2 regions of the Streptomyces sp. NBC_01506 genome follow, and region 2 is predicted to be linked to the other one. Evidence: predicted binding sites of a transcription regulator. Region 2 holds the regulator's gene; the other holds the start of a gene.
The links. Region 2 encodes HspR, which represses chaperone genes until heat shock. Its sites were predicted from a motif close to TTGAGNNNNNNNNNCTCAA; they were not measured.

Region 1 (6,557 bases), 1.4 Mb from region 2:
GACATCGCCGAGATCGTGCGGCAACTCCTGGACGAGGGATGGGAGATCGACCCCGAGGGCCTGGCCCACAACTCGCCGTACCTGACCGAGCACATCAACCGGTTCGGCGAATACTCCACCCATGAACTCGGCATCCAGCCCGACGCGTACGACCCGAAACTCGACGTTGACTTCACCCCGCTGCGTGACCAGGACCTGACCACAGCCGGCCTCGGCCAGGCCGCTTGACCGACCGTGAGGCTCCTCGTGTAAGCGCTGGTCATGGGCAGGGGTGTGGACTGTCCGTTGTCTACGGCTTGACGATGTGGCGCCAACTGCCACGTGATCGGACCCCCGTCCCTGCCGTCGCCGGCGGGGACGGGAGGAGCACTCGGGAGCGGCAGGTTGAGGGGGTGGCTTCTCCACCGGGCAGGTGCTCTGTCGCCAGGAACGACTGACCATGCAACGGCTCGCTGGGGTAGTTCGGTTTGCCGTGAGGGTTTGCCGCTGCGTTGCAGGACATACTCGCTCCTGCCCATCTATCGGGCCGATGTGTGGCGTGTTCCTCCGAGGGGCAGGCAACCGCCCAGACATTCCCCAGTGGATGGAGAAGCCGATGAGTGGCAAAGTCGCAGTGGTAACCGACAGTTCCTTCGAGGCGCAGGTGCTCGATGCCGAAGGGCCCGTGCTCGTTCATTTCCGGGCCGAGTGGGCCGGACCGAGCAAGATGCTCGCGCCCATCCTCGAAGAGGTTGCTTCCGAGTACGCGGGCCGGCTCACCATCACGGAGCTGGACATTGACCGTAGCCCGGCCACGGCACCAAAGTACGACGTCAACGGCATTCCGACGCTTCTGCTCTTCAAGCACGGCAGCGCGACGGCGAGGAGGGTCGGGGCCCTGTCGAAGGGCCAGGTGACGGAGTTCCTCGACGAGAACCTGTGACAGAGGTCGGCGCCGGCCGTCGACGACAGAGTCTGGCGGGACCTGATCGTCTGACCGCCTGCCGGTGTCTCTGCGCCCTCATGGCGCCTGCGGGGTGTGCCGAACTGTCTACCGGACCGGCCGGGCGGCCTGCTGACCGTCCGGCCGGATCGTCACGCTGCGGCTGAGGCGGTAGCCGCCGACGGTGCCGGGTGTGACGTTCGGTCTGTGGTCAGGTGCAGTTGATGGTCAGTGCGGTGAGCGCGGTGCACTTGCGGGTCGCCTTGTCGTTGGCCGGGTTCGGGTCGGTGGGGCTGCTCGCGGTGCGGGTGGCGGTGACCGTGTAGGTGGTGCCCAGGCTCAGGACCGCTACCGGGGCGGAGAAGCGGCGGGTGACGCTGGCGCCCGGGGCGAGCGGGCCGGTGGTGCAGGTGACCGTGGCGGAGGCGACGGTGCAGTCGGTGCTGGTAGCGGTCATCGGGGAGGGCAGCGGAGCCTTGACGGTGCCGGAGGCCAGCGGGTTGGGGCCGTGGTTGGTCAGGGTCAGGGTGTAGTCGATGCGCCCGTTGAGCAGGTTCGGCACCGGCTTGGCCGCGAGCTGGACGCCGAGGTCGGCTTCGGGTGCTGCGGTCGCGGGGGTGATCGCGATGCCGCTCGGGCCGGAGCCGACGGAGTAGGAGGCCGAGACGGAGTTCGTCGCGGTGTCCACGACGGTGACGTTGTCGTCGCTGTAGCCCGTGACGTACACCTGGGCGCCGTCAGGGGTCACCGCGACGGCGTCTGCGTTCTGGGGCACGGGAGTGGTGGCGACGACGGTGCTGGTGGCGGTGTCGATTGCCCGGACGGCTCCCGGGTCGTCGCCGGAGACGTAGGCGCGGGTGCCGTCCGGGGAGACGGCCGCGGCGAGATTAGTGCTGCTGGCGGGAAGCGTCGCGGCCACGGTGTTGGTGGTGAGGTCGAGTACGGCCACGGAACCGGCTGTGGGAACGTAGGCGCGGGTCCCGTCGGGGGTGAGCGCGATATCGCTGGTTTCGTCGCCGGTGGGAATGGTCGCGGTGACTGCCTTGGTGGCGGTGTTGATGACGGAGACCGTTCCGCCGGTGAAGTTGGCGGCGTAGGCGCGTGCGCCGTCCGCGCTGACGGCCACCGCCGCCGTGTAGTCGCCGACAGCGATGCTCGCGGTGGTCGCCCCGGTCGTGGTCACACTGGAATGAGTCATTGCGACGTCTCCCGTCCTGGCCCGCGCCGGGCGCGCAGGCCCCCACCGGCATCAAAGCTGCCGGGACGCGTCAAGATCTCGACACTCCCTGGGCTGGGGCCCGTTGGCGCATTTGACCGGATGACGATCATGAAACGTCTGGAACTGGCTGGTTTGGCTGCCCCGTGCCTGGCGCAGAAAATACCGGATTTACTGCGACAGAGGCCCTGCCGTGATCACCGCGACCTGCGTCGGGCCATTCCGGCCGCCGAGGCGAGGTGTACGCGTTTACTGCGGCAGTGCCGGATGGGCGGAGTGGGCATGAGGATCGAACCAGAGACCGACCTCGGGAACGGGGGCGCACTACGGTTGCCGCGCGCCCGGGTGGTGCCTCTGTCCGCCCCGCCCGCGTCGTACACCGCGGCGGTCGAGCGGTAACCGAGCCGCTTGCCCCAATGCTGCTGACCTACCTCGAGCAGCGCCCGAACACCATGACCGCCACCAATCCCAACGCCCGGTGGTTTCCCGGCCGCAGGGCTGGACAGCCCATGACCCCGCACACGCTCGAACTCAGGCTTCGCCACCTGGGCTTCCCCACCCAGCGAGGACGCACGTCGGACATCCGCCACCTCGTTCTCCAGGCCCCCCGCACCCGTGATCGCCCGCATGCTCGGATACCACGACGACACCACCGCCCAGCTCGCCGCCGAGGCAGGAGGAACCTGGCGCCACTATGCCCCCGGCGACCACACACGGTGACACCAGCGCCTCAATGACCAGGGAATAGGCGTCAGTCGATTACGCGAGGTCGCCAGTTTCACACCCCTACAGGCACGTACAGGCGCGGATCTCACGCGGTGTTGAACAGTGCCGCGAACCGCCCGGCGTACAGGTCCGCCCCCTTGTACCGGGACACCGCCTCCGCCGCCAGTACGGACGGCCCTTCGGGCGTCGGCACCTGACCGACACCGCCGCCGGGACCGAGCGGCAGCAGGATCGACGGGACGGGGGACGGCCGGTAGACGGAGGCCGGTTCCTCGCCCCGTATCTGCGCGAGGATGTTGGCCGCCACGACCTCGGCGTGCCGCATCGCGTAGCCGGCCATCTTCGACTCGTCGAGTGCGGCGAGGTCGCCGAGCGCGTAGATGTGCGGGTGTACGTGACCGTGCGCGTCGACGTTGAGCCTGTCCGTCACGCGTACATGGCCCTGCGGCGTGCGGGCCGGCGCCAGTTCCTCGCCGAGGTAGTCACCGCTGACCCTCACCCCGTGGCAGCGGAACCAGATGTCGGCGGACAGTTCCCCGGCCCCCACCGTGGCGACGCTGAACGCCCCCGCCCGCCCCGGCGCGCTCGCCGGTTCCCGCGCGAGCGCTGTCCCCAGCAGCAGCTCCACACCCAGCGCGTCGAGCTGCCGGCGCAGGTCCTCCCGCATCTCCCGCGTGAAGGCGGGCATCAGCCGCTCGGCCGGGTCGACCACCGTCACACGCTTCTTCGGCCACACGTGCTTGACCTCGCCCGCCAGCTCCAGCCCCACCGGCCCGGCGCCGACGATCAATACCCGCTCCGCGCCCGCGAGTTCCTTGTGCGCCGCCCGGATCCGGTCCAGCGCCTCGGCGGCGACGTCCGTGTCCATCTTGGCCGGGAAGGGGTAGTCGGAGCCGGACGCCAGGACGACGTAATCGGCGGCCACGCGCCCGCCGGACGCCAGGGTGACCCCGCCCGTGTCCACCGACACCGCCCGCTCGCGCACGACCCGGCCGTGCTTGAGGAGCTTGTCGTACGGATAGAAGATGTTGCCCGCCCAGTCGGGCCGCACCAGCGCGCGCAGCGCTCCGGCGGCGTGGACGAAGGCGTCCTTCGGCTCGACGAGGACGACATCCACCCCGTCGTCCGCCCCCTCGTCCAGCGCCTTGGCCACGGCGGAGCCGCCGTAGCCCCCGCCGACGACAACGACGGTCCGGCGCGCGTCGACGGCCCGGCTGTCTGTGTCAGTCATGTCATTGGCTCCCCACGCACCCGAAATGCTAGTTCGTACTACGAACCATATTAGTTCGCAACACGAACCACAAGCGGGTGCAGCGGGTGAGGGGACTTCGTCAGCTCCCGGGAAAGGGTTTCCACGACGTCGCCCGGTCGGGCTCCGGCGGCCCCCATGCCAGGGCGTGAAGTTCGAGCAGTCCCGGCTTCTCGCCGTCCATCAGCGACGGCGTCTCCAGCCGGTCCGCCATCTCCTCCAGATAGGTCGTCAGCGACTCGTACCGGGGCGTGTGGGGGTGCCGGTACCGGTCCCAGTCGCAGAGCCGCCCCGTCTCGGCGTCCAGATACAGGCCCGAGGTGTGGTCGTGGGCGCCGAGGGAGAAGACGGGGATCCAGGCGGGCCGCCAGATCACGAACTCCTCGCTGCCGTCGCGGCGCTGGAGGTCCGTCTTCATCGCGTACACGGACGCCACCGCCTCGAAGTCCATCAGAGTCAGGCCGCCGAGCATGAACGTGGCCCAGGGCACGTCGTGCACCCCCGCGTGTTCGTGCCACAGCGCCCTCAGTCCGGGCGGTATCCGTACGCCGATCCGCTCCTGGAGCGCGGCGATCTCCGAGTGGATCGCGCCCGGCCGGAGCGCGGCCAGCGTCCCCGGCGCGTGCCGGTCGAGCCATGCCTCGATGCGCTGCCAGGCGTCGGTGACCTGTCGCGCCTCGATCGCCGCTTGCTGCGCTTCCATCAGGCCCCGCAGTTCTTCCTTGTCCATGGCGGTCACCGTAGCGACCGGGGGCGATCGCTCAGAGCGAACACCCTCCCCAGGTATCCGGGGAACAACGACAGGCTCACAAGCATTGAGTCTGCATAGCTCAAGTTTTGACTGCCGAAGGGGAGACCATGGCTGCCACGTCCACACCGCTCACCCTGCCCGTTCTGCCGCTCGACGACGAGGTCGTGCTGCCCGGGATGGTGGTGCCGCTGGACCTGTCCGACTCCGAAGTACGTGCGGCCGTCGAGGCCGCCCAGGCGGCCGCCGGCGACGGATCCGACGGCTCCGACGGGGGAAAGCCCAAGGTGCTGCTCGTGCCGCGCCTCGACGGGGCATACGCGGGGACCGGCGTCCTCGGGACCGTCGAGCAGGTCGGCAGGCTCTCCGACGGCGACCCCGGCGCCCTGATCCGCGGCAGGGGCCGCGTCAGGATCGGCGCCGGTACGACCGGGCCCGGCCGGGCCCTGTGGGTCGAGGGGCTGCGTGTCGACGAGACCGTGCCCGACCCGCTGCCCGGTTCCGTCACCGAACTGATCAAGGAATACAAGGCTCTCGCCACCGACTGGCTGAAGAAGCGCGGCGCCTGGCAGGTCGTGGACCGTGTCCAGCAGATCGACGACGTCTCGCAGCTCGCCGACAACGCCGGCTACTCGCCGTTCCTCAGCACGGCCCAGAAGGTCGAGCTGCTGGAGACCGCCGACCCGGTGGCCCGGCTGAAGATGGCGACCGACCAGCTCCGCGAGCACTTCGCCGAGCAGGACGTCGCCGAATCCATCGCGAAGGACGTCCAGGAGGGCGTCGACAAGCAGCAGCGCGAGTTCCTGCTGCGGCGCCAGCTCGACGCCGTACGCCGGGAGCTGTCCGAGCTGAACGGCGACGCCGGGGACGAGTCCGACGACTACCGGTCCCGCGTGGAGGCCGCCGACCTGCCCGAGCACGTCCGTGAGGCCGCGCTCAAGGAGGTCGACAAGCTGGAGCGGTCGTCCGACCAGAGCCCCGAGGGCTCGTGGATCCGCACCTGGCTGGACACCGTCCTCGAACTGCCGTGGAACGAGCGGTCGCAGGACGCGTACGACATCCAGGGCGCCCGCGGCGTTCTCGACGCCGAGCACGCCGGTCTGGACGACGTGAAGGAACGCATCACGGAGTATCTGGCCGTCCGCAAGCGCCGCAGCGACCGCGGTCTCGGTGTGGTCGGAGGCCGCCGAGGCGGCGCCGTCCTCGCCCTCGTAGGACCTCCCGGAGTCGGAAAGACCTCCTTGGGAGAGTCCGTCGCGCACGCCATGGGACGGTCCTTCGTCCGCGTCGCGCTCGGCGGTGTCCGGGACGAGGCGGAGATCCGGGGCCACCGGCGTACGTACGTGGGCGCGCTTCCGGGCCGTATCGTCCGGGCGATCAAGGAGGCCGGTTCGATGAACCCGGTCGTCCTGCTGGACGAGATCGACAAGGTCGGCTCCGACTACCGGGGCGACCCGGCAGCGGCCCTCCTCGAAGTCCTCGACCCCGCGCAGAACCACACCTTCCGCGACCACTACCTGGAGGTCGAACTCGACCTTTCCGACGTGGTCTTCCTCGCCACCGCGAACGTCCTGGAGGCCATCCCCGAGGCACTGATCGACCGGATGGAGCTGGTGCGTCTCGACGGCTACACCGAGGACGAGAAGGTCGTCATCGCACGTGACCACCTGCTGCCCAGGCAGTTGGAGCGGGCGGG
Region 2 (6,557 bases):
ACCCCAAGCGGCGCAAGGAGTACGACGAGGCGCGGTCGCTGTTCGGCAACGGCGGCGGCTTCCGGGCCGGCCCCGGCGCCGGTGGCGGCGGATCCTTCAACTTCGACCTGGGCGACCTCTTCGGAGGCGGCCCCCAGGGCGGCGGCCAGGGGTCCCAGGGCCAGAGCGGCGCCGGCGGCTTCGGCGGCGGGCTCGGGGACGTGTTCGGCGGCCTCTTCAACAGAGGCGGTCCCGGCACGGGGACGCGTGCGCAGCCGCGCCGCGGCCAGGACATCGAGTCCGAGGTGACGCTCAGTTTCACCGAGGCGGTCGACGGGGCCACGGTCCCGCTGCGGATGTCCAGCCAGGCGCCGTGCAAGGCGTGCTCGGGCACCGGCGACAAGAACGGTTCGCCGCGGGTCTGCCCGACCTGCGTGGGCACCGGACAGGTGTCGCGCGGCTCGGGCGGCGGCTTCTCGCTGACCGACCCGTGCGTGGACTGCAAGGGCCGCGGGCTCATCGCCCAGGACCCGTGCGACGTCTGCAAGGGCAGCGGCCGTGCCAGGTCCTCGCGGACCATGCAGGTCCGGATCCCGGCGGGCGTCAGCGACGGCCAGCGGATCCGGCTGCGCGGCAAGGGCGCGCCCGGTGAGCGCGGCGGTCCGGCGGGCGATCTGTACGTGGTCGTCCATGTCGGCTCGCACCCGGTCTTCGGCCGCAAGGACGACAACCTCACCGTCACCGTGCCGGTCACCTTCACGGAGGCGGCACTCGGCGGCGAGGTCAAGGTCCCGACGCTGGGCGGGCCGCCGGTCACGCTGAAACTGCCCGCGGGCACGCCCAACGGCCGTACGATGCGCGCCCGGGGGAAGGGTGCCGTACGTAAGGACGGCAGCCGTGGCGACCTCCTGGTCACCGTCGAGGTGGTCGTCCCCAAGGATCTCGGCGCCGAGGCCCGTGACGCGCTGGAGACCTACCGGAAGGCGACCGCGGGGGAGAACCCGCGGGACGAGCTGTTCCAGGCAGCGAAGGGAGCGTGACTCCAATGGACGGGGTCGGGCGGCGTCGGCCGCACTCATCGTTCAACCGAGCCTACGAGCTGACCGAAGAGTCGCCGGTGTACGTCATCTCGGTGGCGGCCCAACTGTCCGGTCTGCACCCGCAGACGCTGCGCCAGTACGACCGCCTCGGCCTGGTCTCACCGGACCGTACGGCGGGCCGCGGCCGGCGTTACTCGGCGCGCGACATCGAACTGCTGCGGCAGGTGCAGCAGTTGTCGCAGGACGAGGGCATCAACCTCGCCGGCATCAAGCGCATCATCGAGCTGGAGAACCAGGTCGCGGCGCTCCAGGCGCGCGTGGCCGAACTGGGCGCGGCGGTGGACGGCGCGGCGGCGGCGATGCGCCAGCGCGAGGCCCAGGTCCACGCGTCGTACCGGCGGGACCTGGTGCCGTATCAGGACGTACAGCAGGCGAGCGCGCTGGTGGTGTGGCGGCCGAAGCCGAAGCTGTCGTCGGACTAGGGCGTGTTCTTAAGGTCCCGTCCGGCCCGGGCGATCTCGCATGACGGTCCGTCGGTTTGTCCGGCGGGCCGTTTCGCGCACGAGGCTCCCGTGCGTCGAGAGAGGTGTCGTAGTCTCATCTCTCCGGCACGGGAGCCTCTTTGCGGTCTGGTCGGGTGGGTCACCTTGCGCGACGTCACCCGCGAGGGCGACCGCTGACGGGCAGCATCAACCGCAGTGGACGTTCGACCACTTGCCGATGGCGACGGTTGACCCCGAGGGGTTGCTCACCTCACCGGAAACGGTGATGCAATCTCCGTTGGTTTCGCTCAGCGAGACGGGCCCGGCGTACTGCGAGTACCTGCCTTTGTCATCCGCCCGTCGGCTTCCCTGGAAGAGGTGGACCTCCAACCCATGCGGCGTTCCCGCGTACTTCTTGGCCACGTTGACGATGCAGTTGGTTCCGCCGCTCGCACTTGAGTAGTAGACGTTGATGGTTCCCCACGTGCTGTTGTCGGACCCCTTGATGTTGTACTGACCGACCAGCGACCCACCGCACCCGTAGCCGGCCGCGCTCGCCGTGGGAGCCGTGATCAGACCTATTCCTCCCATTCCCAGGACGAGAGAGACGAGAGTAGCGAAAGTTCGACGCATGCAGATTCCGTTTCATCGAGTCGATTGTTCCAGCGCTCGTAACCAAGCCTCAACCCTGCCTCACTTGAATACCAAATACTCTTCCTCTCCGCGCCGCACTCCCTGCCTGGGCGAGTGATTCCACTCTCTTCTTGACAAGCGCGTCGGCGAATCCCGGAATAGCTTATTCCAAACGATTCGCTTGCAGGACGGCTCATTGCCGCGAGCAAAGATGTGCGATGGCGCCTTCATTCCCGCGCCACGGCATTATGCAGGGGCATGCCTTGGAGCGCATCAAAGTAATCTGCACGGTGGTAGAAGTCGAGCGAGCGACGGTAAATGGTCTGGTTTTCGACACGGGCACCTGGGACTTGAGGCGTGAGTGGCTGAAAATGACCGGTTCAGGACCGCGTGTGGACCATGCGGCGGGCGGACAGGGGCCGGCGCATCCCAAGCTCACGATCACCTGCCCCCGGCGTCCGGGGCCGTGTTGCTGACCATGTTCCAGGCGTTTTCTCGTGCTTTGCGCCGTGCTGCCGGCTCGGCCCCGGAGCATCCCGACCTCCGCGAGGCGGTCCCCGCCCGGCGTGACCGCCAGGGCGGCGTCCAGCGGGACCCTGTCCGGATCGTGTACGGCCTGCGGCCTACGCCACGCTCGTTCCGGCTGTTCGCTTCCGTTCTTGGCTGATCTGTCCCGTTCTGAAGCCCACCGTTTTATGCAATGCAGCAAGGTGAGGGTGTTGAAGCAATCGCTACTGGGCGATTGTTGGTCATGGCTGCGAGTCACGAACTGTCCATCGTGGCCCCGTCTTTGCAGAGCGAAAGGAAAGCCGTCTTGAAGAAAAGACCCATCGGCCGACTCTCTCTGATCTTCTCAGTGGCGTCTGCCGCGCTGTTATTTCCCACCAGCCCCGCGAACGCCTACGTCACGTACACGGATGACGAGTGCAGCTCATCGACCAGATGTTTCGCGGTGTTCTACAACAGCATGCGGAACATCGGACTCTTCTCGAGCCCGTGCTTCATCACCAATGGGAGCGAGCACTCGCACCAAGGCTTCGACCAACTGACGTCGTCAGGTATGCAACAGGTGCGCTACCAGTTCAACCACGGAACCGGGTTCGACACCGGACTCCCGAACGGGAGCAAGTGCCGTGCGGGCGACCCCGGCTCGGGCGAGGGTGTGAAGAACAACGCCGCCGGAGCGGCCAACGGTGACTCGCGTGCCCACCGCATCTACTACAACACGGGCTACGGAGGCACCTATCAGACCTTCCAGGCCGGGGCCATGGCCAACTTGATTCCCGCTCTCAAGAACAACAACGCCAGCAGTAAGAGGCTGTGATGACTGTGCGACGACGACTTCTCGTTCCGCTTGCCGCAGCCTCACTGGCAATGATCTCCGCAGGCTGTGGTCAGGGGCAGACAGAGGTCCCTCAGACGGTGGCGGACGACGGCGCGGCGGCCCGGTCCGCGGCTCAGGGACCGAGGATCTTCGAGGACAACTGGCCCGAGAAGGTCCCGACCAGCGGTCTCACCAAGGGCCTGGTGCTGCCATTGGAGACGTACATGATCTCGTACGCCGAGGAGGTCGCCGTCCAGCAGGCCCGGGACACCGCGGAGATCGCCTGTATGAACCGGTTCGGGTTCACGGACTGGCGTACGGAGGACCTCGGCACTTCACCGCCGCCGGCCGACAACGCGTCCAACATGCCGCGCCGTTACGGGCTGACAGATCTGGCGCAGGCGCGGACGCACGGCTATCACCTTCCCTCCACAGGGCGGGAGAGCACGCCCCCGCCGGAGCAGGACACACCCGAGGCCGCCACGGTTCTCACCGGACAGGACGGGAGCGAACCACTCACCTCCTTCAAGGGGGAGGAGTTGCCGGAAGGCGGCTGCACCGGTGAGGTCGGGCGCAAGGCCCCCACACCCGACGTGGCACTGGTCGAGCGGCTCAACACCGAGAGCCTGGAACTCTCCCAGCGGACCCCCGCGGTCAAGGCCGCCATGGCGCGCTGGGCGTCGTGCATGAAGGGCCGCGGGTACCAGGTCGACACCGTCTGGGAGACAGCCGACGTGGCCGGTGCGGAGGCGGAGACGGCCGACCAGGATGAGATCGAGGTGGCGACGGCCGAGGTCGAGTGCAAGCAGGAGACAGACCTCGTCAAGATCTGGTTCGCCGAGGAGACGACCATCCAGAAGCAGCTTGTCGACGACAACCAACAGGCTCTCGTCGGTGCCCAGTCACAGTTGAACAAGACCCTGGGCAAGGCCGCGGCAGTCAACCGGAGCGCCGGCCTTCGGTGACGCCTTCCGCGCCGGACCAGGTACCGACGGTGCGGCACCCATACCCCTCCGGCGCGCATCGCACGGATCCGTGACGTCGCGCGGATCGGCCCCATCGCCGTACGACACCACAAAGAGCCGCCGTCGGGGCAGCGTTGACGACTACCGACGGCGGCTCTTTCGGAGTGCGCTCACCCCACTCGGGGTTGGCGAAGACGGAGAGGAAGCCCGGAATGGAACTACGCCGAAGAACCAAGAAGATCCTGGTGGCCGCCACCGCCGGCCTCATGCTCAGCGGGACGTTACCCGCCCTGTCCTGGGCCGCGCCCGCATCGCCAAGCGGTGCTGATGTGGCAGCGACCGAACCACCGCCGCCGGATGTACTGCCGCTCTCACAGCGGGACTCGGTGCTCGGGGAGGACTGGGAGAGTTCACGCGACGTGGTCTGGTCGACCACGGGCGACGCCGGTGGATTTCATCTGCTGACCGCCCGTGAGAAGGACGGCTACGCATGGCGGACGGCGGCATCGCTCTCCGAGCCGGGATTCGACGCCGACGCGTGGATCGGCAATGTGTGTGTCACGGCGTCCGGACAGCGGGCAGTCGTCGTGTACGCCCCTCGCACATTCACCAACAAGGCCGATCTGATGGCCCGTGGCGCGTTCACCGCCGTGGTCGACCTGGACACGGGCAAGGTCCGCAAACTCAAGATCAAGGCATCGCTCTCCTACTACAACCCCGGCTGCGGTACGGGCGAGGATGTCGTACTGACCCAGTCCGGCGGTGAGGACCTGCCGGGCACGCGCCTCATACGTGTGGACACTGTCACGGGCAAGGCACAGCGGCCTGTCACCACCACGGGCCAGATCACCTCCGCCGTGCCGCTCGGCGAGACGGGCATGGTGGGCGCCGCCGCCGGTGCGGTCGTCCAGGTCAACGCCTCGGGTACGACCACCGCGCTGGCGCGTACGGACGGAGTGCCTTACCGGCTCTCGCCCGACGAGGCGGGCGGTCTGGTGTTCCTGGACAAGCGGGACGCCGTCGCGAGGGTGAAGAGGGTCACCGCCGCCGACGTGACCCGGCGCAGTGCGGACCGGACCCGGCCGGAAGTCCTCGTTGAGGGCGCGGCCACCGAGACCGGGCTGACCCGCAACGGAACGCACGTCTATGTCACGGGTCCCACCAAGTCCGTGGCGAGTCTGCCCGCGGTGGTCCGACGTCTGCCCACCACGGCCAAGACCGCGACTGTGTCCACGACGGGCTCCGCCACGGTCGGTGTTCCCCAGTGGGACGACGGCAAGGGCACGATGCTTCTGCCGGGCGAAGCCGGCGAGGGCCGGACGGTGAAGACGACCGTGTCTCTCCTCGACACCGGCCGACGGATGGCCTTCTCGGTGGATCCCGAGCGCCGGCCCTCGCCGTACGCCGCGCAAGGTACCGCACTGTCTCCCGGAGTGACCGGCGGCAATTCACCGGGGCAGGACAAGGCCAAGGGTGCGGGAGCGGCGGCGGACGCCTCTCCCATGGATCCGGTCGAGGAGGAACGGACCTGCGCCGTACCGCGCAACGATCCCCGGAACCAGGCGATGCAGCCCAAACCACGCCAGGTGGAATGGGCGGTGAACCAGGCGGTCAAGGGCTATCTCAACACCTGGATCGCGCGCCCCGCGAACTGGAAGAACCTCGGGATGCCCGCCTACTCACCGCAGACTCTCTTTCTCAATCCCCCTGTTGAGGGCGGTGACCGTGTGATGGCCCAGGTCATGCTGGGCATCACCACGCAGGAGTCGAACATGTGGCAGGCGGCGCGGTCGGCGGTGCCTGGTGTCACGGCCAACCCGTTGATCGGCAACTACTACGGCATCGACCTCTACGACGGCGAATCGAGCAACGACTGGGACGTCAACTTCGCCGAGGCGGACTGCGGGTACGGGGTGTCCCAGGTCACCGATCACATGCGTATGGCAGGTCGTGAAGGTGAGGGCCAGCTCCCGGCATGGCCCTATCAGAAGCAGCGGGCCGTCGCTCTCGACTACACCGCGAACATCGCCGCAGGGCTACAGATCCTCGTCGACAAGTGGAACACCACCCGCAAAGCCGGGATGACCGTCAACCACGGCAGCGCCCTGCGCCCGGAGAACTGGTACTACGCACT

Region 1: a site for HspR is predicted at 4,929-4,947, ahead of lon (endopeptidase La). Genes of this name have one in related genera too.

The regions. Positions count from the first base shown of each region.
Region 1 is NZ_CP109422.1:2,849,820-2,856,376, reverse strand. It holds gene OG329_RS12120 (Tn3 family transposase) at 1-228, shown strand, start outside; gene trxA (thioredoxin TrxA) at 596-922, shown strand; gene OG329_RS12110 (hypothetical protein) at 1,134-2,120, opposite strand; gene OG329_RS12105 (NAD(P)/FAD-dependent oxidoreductase) at 2,950-4,095, opposite strand; gene OG329_RS12100 (SMI1/KNR4 family protein) at 4,196-4,843, opposite strand; gene lon (endopeptidase La) at 4,972-6,557, shown strand, end outside.
Region 2 is NZ_CP109422.1:4,228,083-4,234,639, reverse strand. It holds gene dnaJ (molecular chaperone DnaJ) at 1-1,019, shown strand, start outside; gene OG329_RS18370 (heat shock protein transcriptional repressor HspR) at 1,025-1,501, shown strand; gene OG329_RS18365 (hypothetical protein) at 1,709-2,092, opposite strand; gene OG329_RS18360 (hypothetical protein) at 3,087-3,458, shown strand; gene OG329_RS18355 (hypothetical protein) at 3,557-4,423, shown strand; gene OG329_RS18350 (hypothetical protein) at 4,636-6,557, shown strand, end outside.